Regions from separate parts of the Clostridium sediminicola genome, predicted to be linked through region 2. Evidence: riboswitches for the same ligand, from Rfam matches in the RefSeq annotation. Region 2 holds a riboswitch; each other region holds the start of a gene.
What was found. A riboswitch is a leader RNA that binds a small molecule or an ion and turns the genes downstream of it on or off. The one in region 2 is predicted to bind S-adenosylmethionine.

Region 1 (6,373 bases), on a different contig from region 2:
CTGTTACACCTAATTCATAGTAATAATAAGATAAAGCGAAAACACACTTTACTCCATTGATTTCGTCAATTCTTATTTTATGTTTTAAAGCACACTCGCTTATATTTGTTAATATTTTATTTTTATCAACTAATAGTATTTTATTACATTCATTTATCAAATTATCCATAGGCATATAGGTGTTCCCCATGGAACAAAATTGGTTGATAACAAATACGATTCCGCTTTGAATCCTAAATGGAGAATCAATTTCTATTCCCATATTTCTTGCAATTTTATCAGCTATTTTAAATCCAATTCCTCTTACCTCTTCAACAAGTAAATATGGATTATCTTTCACTACGCCTATTGAGTCTTTACCGAATTTTTTATGAATTTCTACACAATTTTTTGCCGTTAAGCCATATGTTTGAAAAAAAATCATTATGTTTCTAATCTCTATACTATTTGAATATGATTCTGCAATCTTTTTTGCTTTCTTCTCACCGATACCTTCAATTTCAGTCAGTCTTTCTATACTTGTATCTAAAATTTTCAGAGTATTTTCTCCAAAAAAATCAACTATTTTTTTTGCTGTCACTGGCCCAATTCCAGATATTACTCCTGAAGATAAATATTTTTTTATACCTTCCAAAGAACTGGGAACAATTTCCTCACATGAGTCAATTTTAAATTGCTGCCCAAACTGAGGATGAATAACCCACTCACCTTGAAGTTTTAAGTTGATTTTCTCTCTAATGTATGGAACAATCCCTGTTATTGTATAAGTATTATCATCTTCTTTAATCTTGGCTACCACATATCCATTTTTATCATTATGAAAAATAATATCTGTCACTGTACCTAAAATTTCTGACATAAACTCTCTCCTAATTATTTTATGGTTACACTTCATAAGTATTTTACTTAAAATTGTTTAACTAAACGTATATATAATATAATTATAATGCAAATATTTATTTTCTCAACTTTTATGATATCATGCTTTAACCACTTTACATATATTAGTTTTGACATTTAATAATCTGCTTAAACATTAAAGAGGTATATCACAATAATGTGAAATACCTCTTCTTAAAATTTTATAGATATTTTTTTATTTCTTCTACTTTGTTAAGTTCTTCCCATGGAAGCTCTAAATCATTTCTACCAAAATGACCATATGCAGCTGTTTGTTTGTATATAGGTCTTCTTAATTCCAATTCCTCAATAATAGCCCCTGGTCTTAAATCAAATACTTTATTTATAATCTTAACAATTTCTTCTTCATTTAATTTTGAAGTACCAAAAGTATCTACTGTTACTGAAACCGGCTGAGCTACGCCTATTGCATAAGCTAGTTCAATTTCTAATTTATCAGCAATTCCAGCAGCAACTAAGTTTTTAGCAACCCATCTAGCTGCATAAGCTGCTGATCTATCAACTTTAGTACAATCCTTACCAGAGAATGCGCCACCACCGTGTCTACCCATTCCACCATAAGTATCTACAATAATTTTTCTACCTGTCAACCCTGAATCACCCTGAGGCCCTCCAATTACAAATCTTCCTGTTGGGTTAATGAAAAATTTTGTTTTTGAATCCAACCATTCAGTTGGTATAATTTGTTTTACAACATTCTCTATTAAATCTTCTCTGATTTTTTCTTGAGAAACCTCTGAGTCATGTTGTGTTGAAATTACAACAGTATCAATTCTAACCGGTTTATCATCTTCATATTCTACCGTCACTTGCGTCTTACCATCTGGTCTTAAATATGATAAAGTCCCATTCTTTCTAACTTCTGTTAATCTTCTTGATAATTTTTGTGCTAAACTTATAGGTAAAGGCATATATTCTTCAGTTTCATTACTAGCATAACCAAACATCATACCTTGATCTCCAGCTCCTACCGATTCCACATTAGCTTTTTCACCTTCTTTAAATTCTAAGGCATTATCAACTCCCATTGCTATATCAGCTGATTGTTCATCAATAGAAGTCATTACTGCACAAGTATCACAATCAAATCCATATTTAGCTCTCGTATATCCGATTTCTCTTATAGTATTTCTCACTACTTTTGGTATATCAACATAGCAATTAGTAGATATCTCACCCATTACCATTACCATTCCAGTTGTAACAGCCGTTTCACACGCTACTCTTCCATTCGGATCTTTCTCCATAATCGCATCTAATATAGCATCTGATATTTGGTCACAAATTTTATCTGGATGTCCTTCTGTAACAGATTCAGATGTAAATAATTTTCTCATAGCCATCGCTCCCCTCAAAAATTAAACCTCTTCAATAATTATCGAAGAGGTTGTGAACTGAATCGTCACTTATCTCGCAGTTTCCTGCAGGATTTAGCACCTTGGTACAAATTAGTACTGGTTGCTGGGCTTCACCGGGCCATTCCCTCCACCTCTCTTGATAAGTATTAAGAGTTTTTTATTTTATTATCAAATCGTAATTATAGTAACACAGTAAAAAATAAGTGTCAATATAATTTTTTAATAAAAGTAAAAAACATCAATATTTAAATTGATGTTTTTGGTGGAGGAAGATGGATTCGAACCATCGAAGCTAACGCAACAGATTTACAGTCTGCCCCCTTTGGCCACTCGGGAACTCCTCCAAATAATATTTATTTTTAAACTTAACCCAATTGTATTTTTGAATGGTGGGCACAACAGGGCTCGAACCTGTGACCCCCTGCTTGTAAGGCAGGTGCTCTCCCAGCTGAGCTATGCGCCCATTCATTAAATGGTGGAGGAAGATGGATTCGAACCATCGAAGCTAACGCAACAGATTTACAGTCTGCCCCCTTTGGCCACTCGGGAACTCCTCCACAATTGGTGCTGGCACCAGGACTTGAACCCGGAACCTACTGATTACAAGTCAGTTGCTCTACCAGTTGAGCCATGCCAGCTTATTAAGTTGTGTCGGTATTTAATTCGCCGACGAAATATAGTATAACTAGTTATTAGATATATTTCAACCTCAGTATACGCCCATTATCGACTATTAAATCAACCTTTCTTTATAATCCTTCTATATACTAGCTATTTCTTATATAATCATTTCCCTTTTTTATAACAATTTTTATATTATCACTATATAAAGAAATAAATTGCTCACTCGTAAAATTTAACAAATAAATTATTCTTTATGAAAAACAATTTCTATACTATAATAGTTCATATCCCCTTATAACGAGGAGATGTTTTTAAAAGATGTTAATAATACTTTTCTAGTTCTCAATTGAAATAAAATACGAACCAAGTTAGTTAAGAGTTAATGAACTTTTGCTATGCAAAAGAAATCATTTATCTTTTATTTAATTAAAAGCTTTCGATTGGGACAGGTATCCACAACTTGTCACTTATCACTTGTAACTATAAATAAACGGAGGATTCATATGCAAAAATTACTAAGCAAATTAAGAAGAGCAATAAGTGATTATAAATTAATTGAAGATGGAGATAAGATTGCAGTAGGTTTATCTGGTGGTAAAGATAGCATATCACTATTAAGGCTATTGAAGGCCTACCAAAGATTTTCTCCACAAAAATTTGAACTAATTGCTATCACACTAGACCCTGGCTCTGGAATGAATTTTGCACCGATGATAGATTTATGTAAAGATATACAAGTTCCTTATTATTTATTCCAAACTAACATTCAAAATATTGTATTTAATATCAAAAAAGAAAAAAATCCATGTTCATTATGTGCAAATCTAAGACGTGGTGCATTAAATGACAATGCAAAAAAACTCGGATGCAACAAACTTGCTTTAGGTCATCATAAAAACGATGCTATTGAAACTCTATTACTCTCTCTATTTTATGAAGGAAGAATAAATAGCTTTCTACCTAAAACTTATCTGAGTAGATGCGATTTAACAGTAATTCGTCCAATGGTTTATATTAACGAAGATGAAATAAAAAGTTTATCTGAAAGATTCTCATTCTCAATTATCCATAATCCTTGCCCAGCAGATGGACTGACAAAAAGAGAAGATATGAAAAATTTAATTAAGAATCTAAGAAATTCTATCCCAAAACTTGACGATAATTTACTAAATGCACTTAAAAACACAGATCAAATAAATGTTTGGCATATGGAGAAAGAAGATGAAAAATAGTCTATTTTTCATCTTCTTTCTCCATTAATTCCATATTTATATAATCATCCATTATATTTTTTACCTTTTTATAATCTTTACTAGATAAACGTTCTTTTAATAATAAAATTGTTTTTTTTACGCCTTCTTCTCTATCTTTCATATACAAATATTCCTTTACTCTTGCATAATCTAAAGGTGCTAATTTACTTCCAATAACCAATAGATTTTCTTTATCTATCAAAGACAGGTTTGATAATATTTCTGATGAAGCTATTTTGAAAACAGGTATATCCTCAACTGTTTTCTCTTTTACATTATTAATAACTATATCATTATTATTAGATAAATTTTGCTCATTTTCATTTGTTTTTGTAACTTCATCAATATTTTCAATCATCTCATTATTTTCACCATTATTTTCTTTATCATTCGAACTTTCAATTTCTTTTTCCTTGAACAAGGACTGTTTTTCTGTAGGAATTTCTTCTCTCACTGATACTGATTTTTTAATATCGCCATGAACTATATTCTTATTATTGCTTAGGCTATACATCATTGCAGATATAGCTAAAATTGAACTTAATATAAAACTTATAGTATATACTCTTTCTTTATTCAACAAATCACCTCTATTTAATAATTTTACCAATATCAAAAAATTTTATACCAATCTTTAATATTCATTAACAATTATTCATATACATTAAAAGGGAGGTGTCTCTTTTGAACAAATTAAAAGTCCACTATAACGAAACTCTTTCTTATTATAAAATTGCGTATTTTCTAAAAGATTATATTGATTCTAACTCAATTATAATCTGTATAGGTACAGATAGATGTATAGGTGATTGTTTAGGTCCAGTAGTAGGGTCTATGTTAGTTAATAAAAACTTTCCATTAAAAGTTTACGGAACAATTTCATCTCCAATCCACGCATTGAACCTTGACTCAAATCTTAAGCTGATAAAAAAGAACAATCCAAATTCTAAAATAATCGGAATAGACGCTTGCTTAGGTGACGAAAAAAGTATTGGGGAAATCCAAGCAAGAGATTATCCAATACATCCCGGAAAAGGCGTTGGAAAATCACTTCCTAATGTAGGTAACAGTTCAATAATCGGCATTATAGATTCTAGTGATAATAATGAGCTGTTTACTAATAGAAACATAAGATTAAATTTGATTATAGAGATGTCAAAAGTAATTACTAATGCAATTATACATTCTTACTATCTTTATACCATAAAGTGAAAAGAATAAAATACTTTATTAACATTAATATAGTTTACACATTTACCTGCAAACAATTTGCAGTACAAATAAGAAAATAACAAAAGATGCCTCTTGATTGAGGCATCTTTTGTTATTCCATAAAACTAAGATCATCGTCTAATTTATCTATATAATTCAAAGCTTCTCCTGTACCTAGCGCCACACAAGATATGGCATCATCCGCAACATAAACAGGAACTTTAGTAACACTTTCAATAAGCTTGTCTAGCCCATTTAATAGAGCTCCTCCACCAGTCATATAAATTCCATTATCTGCAATATCTGCAGCTAACTCAGGCGGAGTTTTTTCTAATACAGAGTGTGTACATTCTGCTATTGCATGCACTGCTTCACTTAACCCTTCTCTAATTTCTTCTGAAGTAACAGTTATATTTTTCGGTAATCCCGTTATTAAATCTCTTCCCCTTACATCCATTGTAAGATCATCTTCTCGCTTGTATGCTGCACCTATATTAATTTTTAAAGCTTCAGCAGTCCTTTCTCCTATCATTAATTTATGCTTTTTCCTTATAAATCTTATAATAGCATCGTCAAACTTATCACCTGCTACTTTTATAGAACTCCTAACAACCATACCACCTAAAGAAAGTACAGCAATATCTGTAGTTCCCCCTCCAATATCAATTACCATTTTTCCGCTAGCTTTTGTAATATCTAATCCAGCACCTATTGCAGCAGCCCTAGGTTCTTCAATAAGGGTTACTCTTTTGGCTCCGGCATTAACTGCTGCATCCTTTATAGCTCTTTGTTCTACACCAGTAGCTTCACATGGCACACAAATTACAACTCTAGATGCTTTAACTCTCTTCTGTTTAAAAGCTTTTTGGAAAAAATACTTGAGCATTTTCTCAGTAATATCATAATCCGAGATTACTCCATCTCTCAATGGACGAATAGCTACAATATTGCCAGGTGTTCTTCCGATCATTTTTCGAGCTTCTTCTCCAACTGCTAAAACCTCAT
Region 2 (6,373 bases):
GTTTCATAAATAAGATTTCTCAATGTTTCTACAACTGACTTTATGCTATTCCCAAGTACATCTTTTTGAGAACTAGGTTTTACTTCTATAGAAAGATCTCCAGCAGCTATTTTTTCAATAGCATATGCATATTGTTTAACATTTACAACCATTTTTTCAAAAGCATTAGAGAGTACCCCTATTTCATCTTTAGACGCGGACTTGACACTTACATCAATATCTCCAACTGCAATCTTATTAGAAGCTTCCACTAAATTTCTAATTGGTTTAATATTTTTAGATATTGCAAAATAGCTTAAAGTAATCAATGCTATACATCCCAATACAAATGTAACAATTAATGCCCAAATTGCACCCTTTATTGGAGCCATCATCTCAGCTTCATTTATTAAAGATATGATTGCCCAACCATTAATATCTATTGGTTCATAGGCTAAATAATAATTGATTCCATTATACTTTACCTTTTTGACATCACTTCCTCCATTTAATGCTGCTGTTACATATTCCTTTAAAATTGGATCATCAGTTGCCTTTTCTTTTATTACTTTTTTCTTATCATCTGTATATATGTATGTACCATCTGAAGATACTAAAATATTTTTACCCTTTTTGCCTATTTTATGCTCTTCCATAAGCCCTGGAATGCTGTCTAAAGATATTTCAATACTTACCATTCCAACTTCTTTATTATTATCCCTTACTGCTTGTACCCCTGAAAGAGATAATTTGCCATTATATTCATAAGGTGATGTAAATGCAACCCCATCTGCAGCGTTTGCTATAGAATACCACGGTCTTGTTTTTACATCGTATTTCTCATCAGATACATCTCCTTCTGCACCTAAGAAAAAATTTCCTTCATAGTTAGCTATCCAAGCACCAGATATAGTACCTTCTGAATCCTCTAAATTTTTTTGTTTAATGTTACTAAGAGTTTTCACAACAAATTCAAATGATGGATGTGTTTTAATATCCTCTCTATTTTGAACGTCTTTTAAGTACCCTGATATTTCACTATTTGATATTGCTTGATTAGATATGATTTTAACTTCTTCAAATATACTAGCAACATCTTTAACTACCATATTAGATTTTAATGATATTAGTTCTTTTATATCATCTACTAACCTAGTTCTTGTATTGTTGTATATTAAAAATCCAGTTACTAAAAATATTATAAACACTATGATTGCAATGGTAACACTCAATTTCCTTGCTATACTTTTTCTGAAAAAATTAAACATTTTACTTCCTCCCCTTAAATCTCCCTTTGTTGTCCTTAATTTTTTTTAAATACTCTTCGTCATGTTCATGTCATAATGCTTCTCCTTTTAAGTTTTTTAATTCATTATTTAATTAAATTTTACAAAATATTATCATATTAAAAATTATATTACATTTTACCTAAAATTCCAACACTTAACTTGTATTAACATAAATGTATTTGAATATTTATGTAACTTAATTATAATGTTGTTATTTCAATATGATTTTCTTTGCATGTCATTAACCATAGTTTCTGAAACTGAAAAAATACCTGATATCATATTAACGATTTCAGGTATGCTTAAAAGTTTAACTATTAAAATTTATTTTGTTGTATTTTATACTAAAAAAACATATTTGCAATCTTTACACTTTCTCTAGCATCTTTTGCATAATAATCTGCACCTATCATTTCTGCATACTCTTTAGTCAAAACAGCTCCTCCAACCATAACCTTACAATTAATCTTCTCATCTCTTAAAGCTCTTATTGTTTTCTCCATATTCTTAACTGTGGTTGTCATAAGTGCACTTAATCCAACAAGCTTTATATTTTTTTCTTTTGCAACTCTTACAACTTCTTCAATAGGAACATCCTTTCCTAAATCTATTATGTCAAATCCATAGTTCTCAAGCATCATCTTTACAATATTTTTTCCAATATCATGTATATCTCCTTTTACAGTGGCAAGTATTATTTTACCCTTGGAAACTTTCTTATCATTACTATAAATTTCAAGCTCTTTTATAATTTTAAAAGCACTTTTAACTGTCTCTGCTGATTTAAGAAGTTGCGGTAGAAAAATTTTGCCCTTATCGAATTTTTCACCAACAACATCAAGAGCAGGCACAAAATACTCGTTAATAATTTCCATTGGATTTTTCTCTTTTAAAAGCTCCTTAGTAATTAGCGCCGCTTCTTCTTTTCTGCCTTCAATTATTATATCCTTCAGGTCTTTATTTACTTTAACCTTTTCTTCTCTATTAGCTTTTGTATCTCCATAGTTTTCAATGAACCTCTTTGCATCTTTATCTTCATTATATAAAACTTTAAAAGCATTTACAGTATTCATAATCTCCTTAGACATAGGATTTAAAATGGGAGCATCTAGTCCTGCTCCAAATGCAGCTGCTAGAAATGTACTATTTAGCAACTCCCTCTCTGGCAAACCAAAAGATACATTACTAATCCCTAGCACAGTTTTAACTTTTAGTTTTTCCTTAACAAGCTTGATTGCCTTTAAAGTCTCTATAACTTCACATTGCTGAGCAGATGCAGTAAGAACTAGGCAATCGATTAAAATATCCTCCCTAGGTATTCCAAACTCTTTTGCTCTTTTTACAATTCTTTCAGCAATCCTAAACCTTTCTTCAGCTGAAGACGGAATTCCGTTTTTATCAAGTGTTAACCCTATAATTGAAGCTCCATATTTTTTTACAATAGGAAATATACTATCCATGACCTCTTCTTTACCATTTACTGAATTAATTATAGGCTTACCATTATAAATTCTAACAGCAGCTTCAATTGCACTTGAACTTGCACTGTCTATTTGCAACGGAAGATTAATAATACTCTGTACTTCATATATAACATTTTTTATAACTTCAACTTCATTTATTTCAGGAAGTCCTACATTAATATCTAATATATCAGCTCCTGCATTAGTTTGATTTATAGCTTCATTAAGTATATATTCCATATTTCTACTTTTTAGTGCTTCCTTCAATTTTTTCTTTCCCGTTGGATTTATTCTTTCTCCTATTATAGTTTTTTTACCGTCTAAAATTACAGTTTTATTGCCAGAAGTTACTGCAGTTACACCTTTGGGATGCGTTTTAATTATCTTCACACCATGAACAATATTGCTTATCTTCATAATAAATTCTGGACTTGTTCCACAACATCCTCCAAGTATCCTAACGCCATTTTCCACCATAATTTTCATATTATTCGCAAACTCACTAGGACTTATATCATAAATTGTACACTCATCCTTAATTTGAGGAAGACCTGCATTAGGTTGAATCATTACTGGTACCTTTGAATATTGTAGAATCTCATTTACTAATGGAATAATTTCTTTAGGACCTAAAGAACAATTGATTCCAAATCCATCTATTCCAAGCCCCTGAAGAGTAATTATTGCAGTTTTGGGATCATTACCTATAAATGTTCTGCCATCTTCTTGAAAAGTCATTGTACATAATATAGGTAATGAACTATTTTCCTTAGCTGCAAGTACAGCTGCTTTAGCTTCATAAAGATCAGAAATAGTTTCAATTAAGATAATATCAGCCCCTGCCTTAACTCCAGCCACTATCTGTCTTTTAAAAATTTCATATGCCCTTCCAAAACTAATAGTTCCCATAGGTTCCATAAGCTGTCCAAGAGGTCCTATATCTAAAGCTACCCATTTTGCTCCAGATTCCTTTGCTAATTTTACTCCTGATTCTATAACCTCTTCCAGACTATATGGACATTCTCCAAGCTTTAATTCATTAGCTTGAAATGTATTAGTAGTAACAACATCTGCCCCTGCTTCTATATATCTTTTATGAATATTCCTAATTATTTTAGGGTGTGTAATATTATATATTTCTGGAATATCACCTAGTTTTAACCCCGAATTTTGAAGCATAGTACCCATTGCTCCATCAAAAACAACAAAATTTTCATTTAAATATTTTTTAAAGTCCACAATTACTTCCATCCCTTCTATAATAAACACCTTTTTCTGGCATTATATCTTTCATTTCTGTTCTCATTATTGTAGTAACTGATTTTCTCTGCACTGTATTATCTAATTTTAGGTTGTATGTTTTTTAGAATTTCTCTTGCTATTTCCGGTTGATTCATCGTATATATATGCACTCCATCTACTCCATTAGCAATAAGATCTATTACCTGCTCAGCTGCATATTCTATTCCTGCTCTTCTTAAACTATCAGGATTACTCTCATATTTATGCAAAATCTTTATAATCTTTGATGGCAAAGATGCGCCACACATAAATATCATTTTTTGCACCTGTTTCTTGTTAAGTATTGGCATTATACCTGCAGAAATAGGTACTTTTACGGAAAGCTTTTCTTTTAAATTTAAAAACTTATAAAAAAGTTCATTATCAAAAAATAATTGAGTTATTAAAAAATCAGCGCCTGCATCAACCTTTTGTTTAAGATGTATTGAACTAATTCTCAAATCATCACATTCTATGTGTCCTTCTGGATATGCCGCCGCACCTATAGAAAATCCTCCGAACTTTCTTATATCTTTAATTAAGTCTGTCGCATAATTATATTTTGTATTACTTTTCAAAATAATTTCTTCTTGAATATCACCTCTCATAGCAAGAATATTTTCAATGTTATTGGTTTTTAATTCTTCTATTTTTAAAGCAATTCTTTCTTTACTTGATCCAAAACATGTTAAATGAGCAAGTGCTTCAATTTTATATTTATTTTTTATCATTGATGCAATTTCTACTGTTTTATCACTTCCTACTCCACCGGCCCCATAGGTTACACTTATATAATCTGGATTTAAATTTGCAAATTCTTCCACAGTATTATATATTGTATCAACATTACATTCCCTTTTCGGTGGAAATATTTCAAATGATATCACTGGTTTTTTCTTAGAATATAAATCCTTTATATGCATATAAACCTCCTTCAACATTTACTATTTCAAAACATGATTTTTTTAACATCTTAGTCCCCCTTTTTAATTCAAAAGCAAAAGCCTTCTTGCAGATAATGCAAGAAGGCTATATTTACAGCTTCTATTCTTATCTGTCAGGTAATAACCTGCTGGATTTAGCACCTTCGAAGTTTCCTTCTGGTTGCTGGGTTTCATAGGGCCAGTCCCTCCACCGCTCTTGATAAGATTCTTATTTATTTTATGTATTTAATTATATAATTGTTAAATCATAATGTCAATATTTTTTAAATATCTTTTGATTTTTTGAAATATTTTTCGAATTTTCTATATTACTGATTCTTATAGAAGTACATTTTCAAAAATAATAACATTGTTAAATTAAATAAAACACCTTACTTCAAATTTTTTATTATTTGAAAATAAGGTGTTTTACTATTTGTTTTATTATTATAAAGCATCAAGTTTTTCGTTAATTGAAGTCAAATGTTCATTCATATGTTCTAAGATCGACTCAACTGCTGTTTGAGTAGCCTCTTTATCTTTTGATTCTATAGCTGATTCTAACTCACTCCATGGATTTGCAGCTCTTTCTTCTTTAGATCCATGACCTAATTTACCCATTTTATTTCCTAGCTTTTCTCTTAACTCTTCTCTAGTGATTTCTCCACTTTCTACTTTTTCTTTAATATCATCAATCTTTTCTTTCATACCATCATGTGCTGTATTTATTTCTGTTCTAACGGTTTCAATTTTTTCAGCAACACCAGGAATTAATTCTTCAGCTTTTTTAATTATTTCTCCTTCTGTTTCTTGTCTTTCAATTCTTAATGCTTCTCTATCTTCTCTGTTTTCAAATCCACCTTTAAGGCTTCCTCTATGTTCCATAGTAACTCCTTTACTAATGTCATTCCATAGATTTGTAGATGTAGCTCCTGCTGCAAAAGCAGTTGATGCTCCCAATACGCTTAATGCAATTGTTCCTGGAATTATAAGTTTCTTAAAGTTATTCATTATTTCACACTCCTTTGATTTCTATTTTGTAAGTATTTATCTTATGAGATAATATTACTAATAAAATATCAAGGAATTATGAAGAATTTTAAATTATAAAATCTATATATTTTTTAGATTAAACCATATTATCTAAATCCTATGGGCTATTTTAAAGTAATTACATTCATAACATCTATTTCATCAAATAATCTTCCATTATTTTTTGACTTTTTACTATGAAGCATTATTTTTTTATCAGATGGACTCCATGCAACAGGCATATAATATTCTCCAGCAGAAATCAATGATTTTTTCTTTGTTTTTACATCTACTACATTAACCCCTTCATTCCCTTCTCCATTTGATATATAAGATACCTTTGTTCCATCATGAGACCAAGTTGCACCATATATATATCCTTCAGCTAATACTTCTCTTTGTGTTC
Region 3 (6,373 bases), on a different contig from region 2:
CCAAACAACGCTTCTGCTATAGGCAATGTTCCAAAAATATCTGCATACATTGGTATTCCAACTATTGTTGCTAATAAAACTGAAAAAGGATTATTACCTCCGATAACATTTTCTATAATAGATTGTGGTATCCAATTATGAATAGTAGCGCCTATTCCAACCCCTACTAAAACATATATCCAAACTCTATTAATAATATCCTTAACTTGATCCTTTGAATAAGAAATTCTATCTTCTTTAGTCATTTCTTCAATATTTGCATCAACATTTTCAATTTCTCGAACATAGCCTTCAACATACTTTTCGAGCCCTAGCTTGTCAATTAGAGTTCCACCAATGACTGCAAGTATTAACCCAACTATTACATAAGCACCTGCAATCTTAGCCCCAAAGAATGACATTAATAAAAGAAAAGATGCTAAATCCACCAATGGAGAAGATATTAAGAAAGAAAATGTTATCCCAATAGGTAACCCTGCTGAAGTAAAACCTATAAATATGGGAATACTAGAACAGCTGCAAAATGGAGTTATCGTTCCTAGTAATGCTCCTAAAATATTTCCTTTTATACCCTTTATACCACCTAACAACTTTTTTGTTCTCTCTGGAGGGAAATAACTCTGAATATATGAAATCACAAAAATAAGAACAGATAATAAAATAAATATCTTTATTGTATCATATATAAAAAAATGTATACTTCCACCAACATTATCCTCTATTGATAATCCAAAAACTTTTTCAACCAATAACCTTACTAAATTATGTAGCCAAGTCATTTTTAATAATTGATCATTTAACCACCCGAATATACTAGTAATAAAAACCATGTTACAAAATCCTCCCTACTTTTTACGTCCCCTTATTTTAATTTCTTTGAATATATCTGCTTCCTTTAATCTTTCTAAGTCTTTAGTGATTTTTTCATTATCACCAGATTGTTCGATGATACCCTCAAGAATATCTCTTAACATCTTATTATCACTTAAGTAATAGTTTATATATTGCTCTTCTCTTTGATCTTTCACAAATCCCATATCTCTAAGTTTTGCTAAGTGCTTTGAAATTTTAGGTTGTGACTCTTCAAGTATTCCTTGCATTTGACAAACGCATAACTCTCTATGGTACATTATTATCAAGATTCTTAATCTTGTCTCATCAGACAAAACCTTAAATAAGTTCGTCAACTCATCCATATTACCTCTCCTTCATCATCTTGGTTATTTATCATGTTTATATACCCATATGAGTATATAAACATGATAGTATTTTTATTTTAGTTTGTCAAGAAGAAATAGTAATTTTTCCAGATTTTTTTTAAACCACGCTCATAACAATCAAGAATCAAAAAAAACTGCAAATAAATTAAATTTCCATGCCACCTTCAATAAGTTTACCTAATAAAATCTTTAATTAATATAAAAAAAATACTATAATTAATAGTGATAATATACTATTTAATGATGTTAACAGTTGACTGTTTACAGTTTACAGTAACGGATACCTTTCGATAAATCGAAAGCTTTTAATTGAAATTTTAAGATTTTCTGAAAGAAAATCATCCTTAACTGTAAACTGTGCATTGTGAACTGTGAACTAGATATAAAGGGGTTTATATATGAGAAAAAAAGATATACTTGAGTTAAAAAGACGTTTTAAAAAAGGTCATTGTACCTTCACTAAAACGTGCGGATGCTATGTTAATGGTGAAAAACATGTTATTTTAAAATTTAGAGAATCCTTCCTAAATTTAGATGAGGATGAATACTTTAAATACTTAGAAATTGCTAAAAAAGTTTTATCTGGAACTATTGGAAATAATATTTTAGAACTTAACTTTCCAACTAATGAGGATCTTATAAATGAAAAGCAAATTTCTCTTATGCAGCTTAAAAACAGTAAATTAAAAGATGATGCTATTCTTGATGATTTTTATGAATCGATTATAGATAATTATGATTATACTGGTAATTTTTTAATACTTATTTTTCATGATGCTTATGATGTTATTACTAAAACCAAAGATAATGCAAAACTAGATGAATCTGAAGAAGTATATGAATATGTGTTATGTGCAATATGTCCTGTTTCACTTTCAGATCCTGGTCTTAGATACTATGAAGAAGAAAATAAAATAAAAGCACGTATTAGAGATTGGGTAGTTGGTGCCCCAACTAATGGCTTTGTGTTTCCTGCTTTTATTGATCGTAGTACAGATGTTAACTCTATTATGTATTATACAAAAAATGCAAAAGATACACATACTGAATTAATGGAAAATGCTTTAGGTTGTTATTCAAAGCAAACTGCTACTATACAAAAAGAAACATTCCAATCAATTATTAAAGATTCTTTTAGTGCTGACGAAAAGAAGGCTGATAAAATTTTTATGGAAATACAAGATAACTTAAATAATATGATAGATGAATACAATGATATATATGATGATACAGATCGTGAACCGATAAGCTTAACAAAGAAAGATATACAAAACCTTTTAATAGAAAGTGAAGTTCCCGAAGAAATTACTACTAAGATTGAAAAATCCTATATAGAAAACTTTGGTGATGATCTTCCTTTAGCAGAGAGTTTAATTGACTCAAAGGTACTTAAGGCAAATGTGCAAAGGAAAAAGGAAGAACGCCTACACAAACAAGTAGAAATACTTCAAACTAAACTTGAGCAAGTAGAAAAAGAGACTGCTATAGATAATGAAACTCCCCTGTCTACAGAAGTTAATGATGATAATCCGGTTTTAGAACAAGCTTCTGAAACTGATTTAGAAGAAACTTTAGAAACTAATTTAGAGCAAGTTCAGGATGCAAATGCAGAAGATATTAAGGTTACTTCTAGTTATGACGTTATACTTAAAGTAAAACCCGAAAAAATACCTCAAATAAAATCTCAAATGATTGATGGCCAAAAATGTATAGTTATTCCTATTAATGAGAATGAACAAACTACAGTTAATGGCTTGGATGATTTGATTTAAATTATTGGTTACTTGCAATTTAAAATTTTATGAATTAAAATGTATGAATAACCTTTTAAGGTTGCTTTTATAAAATACTAAACATATATAATTGAAAATAACGGAGGATTAAAAATGGATAACCATGAATGTAATTGCAATTGTAACGGGAATGAACTCAAAACAGAAAGTGGATGTGGTTGTGGATGTGGACACGAGCATGAACAGGAAACAATGCCTATAATAACAATACCATTGGACGATAATACTGAATTAGAGTGTAATGTGGTAGGAGTTTTTTCTTATAAAGATAATGATTATATAGCATTAATACCAGTAGATGAAGAAGAGGTTTTATTATTTACTTATGAAGAATTAGGTAACGAAATGGTGATGAATAATATAGAAGATGATGAAGAGTATGAAAAAATAGAAGAATATTTTTTTCAAATAACTAGTGAATCAAAATAATAATTTAAAAGTTAATTCTTATAAAAGAAGTGATATATTTTCAAATATATCACTTCTTTTATTGTGCATTTGAATTTAGTGGCCGTAATTGTGGTTACTACTAAAATCCCGGACCTAATTAGCTATTTATCATCCCATTAACCCTTTTATAATAATTTGAAGTTTCATCAAAATCATTAATTTTTAATTTAATCAACTCAAGAAGAGTCATATCAAAAGTAAGTATACTCTTTTGTCTAAAGGTCTCAATTTCTTCAAAAAGATTTTCTATAACCTTCTTTTTATTACAATAAATCAATGCAGTCTTTTGGTTTAACTTATACGTTATAACTTTTTCATCTTTAAATAATTTTTTGTTGATAATTGAAATTACGTATTTTACATACTCCTCAGTATTTGAATTTGTTCTTATAATAGAATCTGTAAAAGAATTACCTCCTATAACCCTTCTTGTTTCTGTATTAACATTATTCATTATTATCTGCTCCTTTTAATTTTTCTAATATATACAAAAAAACTTCCTATAGAAAATACTATAAGGAAGTTTTTTATTATTCTCGCTTATAGTCCCATATCCACAATGGCTATGGTGGGCATTAGCACCAACACTATTTCTAGTAGGTTGCTGTAAGTTCATAGAGCCTTAACTCTCCCTTACTCTTTATAAGTTTAACTATAAACATACCACTTCAACTATAAATCTAAGCAAATCTAAAACCTGCTATAACTTATGATTTTAGACTTGAATAGATTAAGTTCCCGTAAAGTATGTCATTATTCAATTGTAATTAAAAATATAAAAACCTTCTTATCCATAGGATAAGAAGGTTAATTAAACTTTTTTGTTTAAAATCTTTTTATCCTTTTTGGGTGGACCACCTTGCCCATAGACAGGTTGGTATAGGGTTACAGAGCCAATTCTCTACCCTAACTCAATATAAATAAATTTCTAAATATTTAATTATTAACATTATACATCTAAAAATCTTATTTGTAAATATACAGATTTTAAAAAATTAATATGGCAAACGATTCAATATTTGTTCTATCAAATACAAAGTACCTTTTATGCCAAAATGAGTTTTAGCGATGACATCTATATTTCCCATACTCGGAATATCAATCTCAATGGACTTAAATGTTTTATGCTCTCTACAACATTGACTAATGGTATTACCATTTGATAATAGTATTTGTCCCGGGCAATCTAGGACATCTTGTTTAAGAGCATATGATAAATGGTGATTGTTTAATAAACTCTCAAGAATATTTCTATATTCATTCATCAAACCATCTTGTACAGAAATTGATTCTGGTACCATACCTAAATAATAGAGTAAAAAGTTTGTATATGCTAAACTTGATGATGGCGCAGCATGAATTGAATATGTTACTCCTCTAGGTAATCCTGTTAGTGAATGAAGTCTTGATATATGAATATATGCTTCTCCACGTGCTCTTTCTAAATCATATTATAAGAGTGTTCCCTTAGAGAAAAAATTCCTACATCTTTTAAAGTTTGATATACAATTTCCTTATCCTCTTTATTTTTAAGTTGAAATCTATCTTGACAAGGAATTCTTCCCATCATTGCAATTTCTTCTACTGTAAAATCAAATGGAATGTTGCTTGACTCGGTCATTACACCAATCATCTTTGAAGCGTCTTTAATAGATACATCACTTAACAAATCATTACCCAGATATATTCTACTAACACTAGGCTTGATAACCCTATATATTGTCTATAGTAGTGTAGATTTTCCAGAGCCATTGGGACCAATTATCCCACAAATTCATTATTATCTATACTTGCTGAAACATCATTTAAAATCTCTTTTTCATCATATTTAAAATGTATATTTTCTAATTTTATTTTCATCAGTTTTCTCCAAAACCATATGTCTTTTTAGAAATCATATAAATAAAAAATGGGCCTCCAAGTAAAGAGGTAACAATTCCAATCGGCAGTTCCTCAACTCCCATTGCTGTTCCAGCAATATCATCTCACCAAATTAAAAATTCAGCACCAATAATCGCAGAACATAATAAAACCCTTTTATTATCTGATCCGACAATAATTCTAACAACATGCGGAACTACCAGACCTACAAAACCAATAGTTCCAGTAACAGAAACAAGAATACCTGTTATTAAAGACGTGATTACCAAATATTTTTTTCTAACTTCTTTAACATTAACGCCTAAATTTAATGCATTTTCCTCTCCTAGCAATAAAGCATTAAGAATATTACTTTCAAATATAAAATATAGCATACCTATCAATACAACTATGGTTGGCAAAATAAAATTATTCCAAGAGGCAGTTGCAATACTTCCCATAGCCAAAATGACGCAGTACGTATCCCCGCTGAATTTTTCGCCATAAAGATAACAAAGTTTGTACACGCAGCCGCCACCATTTTTATCTTCAACAGGAGTACTACCATAATCTAAGAAAATAATATAATCTGGGTTTGCATCTATTAATACTTCTGCAAAAACACGTCCCCATGCTTTATTAAGTATTTTTTCACAAACGTTAACGCCGCCTACTAACTTTATTACTTCATTAGCCATGATTGTACCAGAAGTGAAAATTAAGTTTTCATCATTAATACTGTCACATACAAATAGTTTAACTTTATCTTCTTGCTTAATATCTTTTTCTTTATCCTTAACAGCAGCAATTTTATCTTGCATTTCTTTCACTAGAGATTCTTCTTTGTCTGTTACATGGAATATAACACCAAGATTTAATATATCATCATAAACTTGGTCGATTTTTTCATAATCATGTAATGTTCCCTCTGAACAGTTATGTTTGTACTTAATACTTTTTCTGGTACATAATCCATTTCAAAGATTCTTGTACCATTTTTAATAGTAACAACTTCTTTTGACTCACTAGCTTCAGTTTGTTGCTCTGAAC

Region 1: linked by a shared signal. The riboswitch ahead of metK (methionine adenosyltransferase) and the one ahead of metF (methylenetetrahydrofolate reductase [NAD(P)H]) in region 2 are both predicted to bind S-adenosylmethionine.
Region 3: linked by a shared signal. The riboswitch ahead of ACQ3F0_RS16160 (hypothetical protein) and the one ahead of metF (methylenetetrahydrofolate reductase [NAD(P)H]) in region 2 are both predicted to bind S-adenosylmethionine.

The regions. Positions count from the first base shown of each region.
Region 1 covers NZ_BAABMF010000002.1:163,531-169,903, forward strand. The annotation lists gene recD2 (SF1B family DNA helicase RecD2) at 1-859, opposite strand, end outside; gene metK (methionine adenosyltransferase) at 1,083-2,258, opposite strand; SAM riboswitch class I at 2,325-2,425, opposite strand; tRNA gene ACQ3F0_RS04510 (tRNA-Tyr) at 2,540-2,623, opposite strand; tRNA gene ACQ3F0_RS04515 (tRNA-Val) at 2,667-2,742, opposite strand; tRNA gene ACQ3F0_RS04520 (tRNA-Tyr) at 2,753-2,836, opposite strand; tRNA gene ACQ3F0_RS04525 (tRNA-Thr) at 2,842-2,917, opposite strand; gene ACQ3F0_RS04530 (tRNA 2-thiocytidine biosynthesis TtcA family protein) at 3,407-4,135, shown strand; gene ACQ3F0_RS04535 (hypothetical protein) at 4,137-4,736, opposite strand; gene yyaC (spore protease YyaC) at 4,841-5,368, shown strand; gene mreB (rod shape-determining protein) at 5,481-6,373, opposite strand, start outside.
Region 2 covers NZ_BAABMF010000015.1:59,717-66,089, reverse strand. The annotation lists gene ACQ3F0_RS19770 (methyl-accepting chemotaxis protein) at 1-1,247, opposite strand, end outside; gene ACQ3F0_RS19765 (homocysteine S-methyltransferase family protein) at 1,613-3,970, opposite strand; gene metF (methylenetetrahydrofolate reductase [NAD(P)H]) at 4,069-4,935, opposite strand; SAM riboswitch class I at 5,060-5,162, opposite strand; gene ACQ3F0_RS19755 (hypothetical protein) at 5,383-5,946, opposite strand; gene ACQ3F0_RS19750 (TolB family protein) at 6,093-6,373, opposite strand, start outside.
Region 3 covers NZ_BAABMF010000010.1:97,304-103,676, reverse strand. The annotation lists gene ACQ3F0_RS16180 (permease) at 1-830, opposite strand, end outside; gene ACQ3F0_RS16175 (ArsR/SmtB family transcription factor) at 846-1,196, opposite strand; gene ACQ3F0_RS16170 (DUF4317 domain-containing protein) at 1,619-2,992, shown strand; gene ACQ3F0_RS16165 (DUF1292 domain-containing protein) at 3,107-3,442, shown strand; gene ACQ3F0_RS16160 (hypothetical protein) at 3,561-3,917, opposite strand; SAM riboswitch class I at 4,001-4,112, opposite strand; gene ACQ3F0_RS16155 (hypothetical protein) at 4,459-4,764, opposite strand; gene ACQ3F0_RS16150 (ATP-binding cassette domain-containing protein) at 4,905-5,132, opposite strand; partial or broken gene ACQ3F0_RS16145 (iron chelate uptake ABC transporter family permease subunit) at 5,323-6,186, opposite strand; gene ACQ3F0_RS16140 (hypothetical protein) at 6,198-6,373, opposite strand, start outside.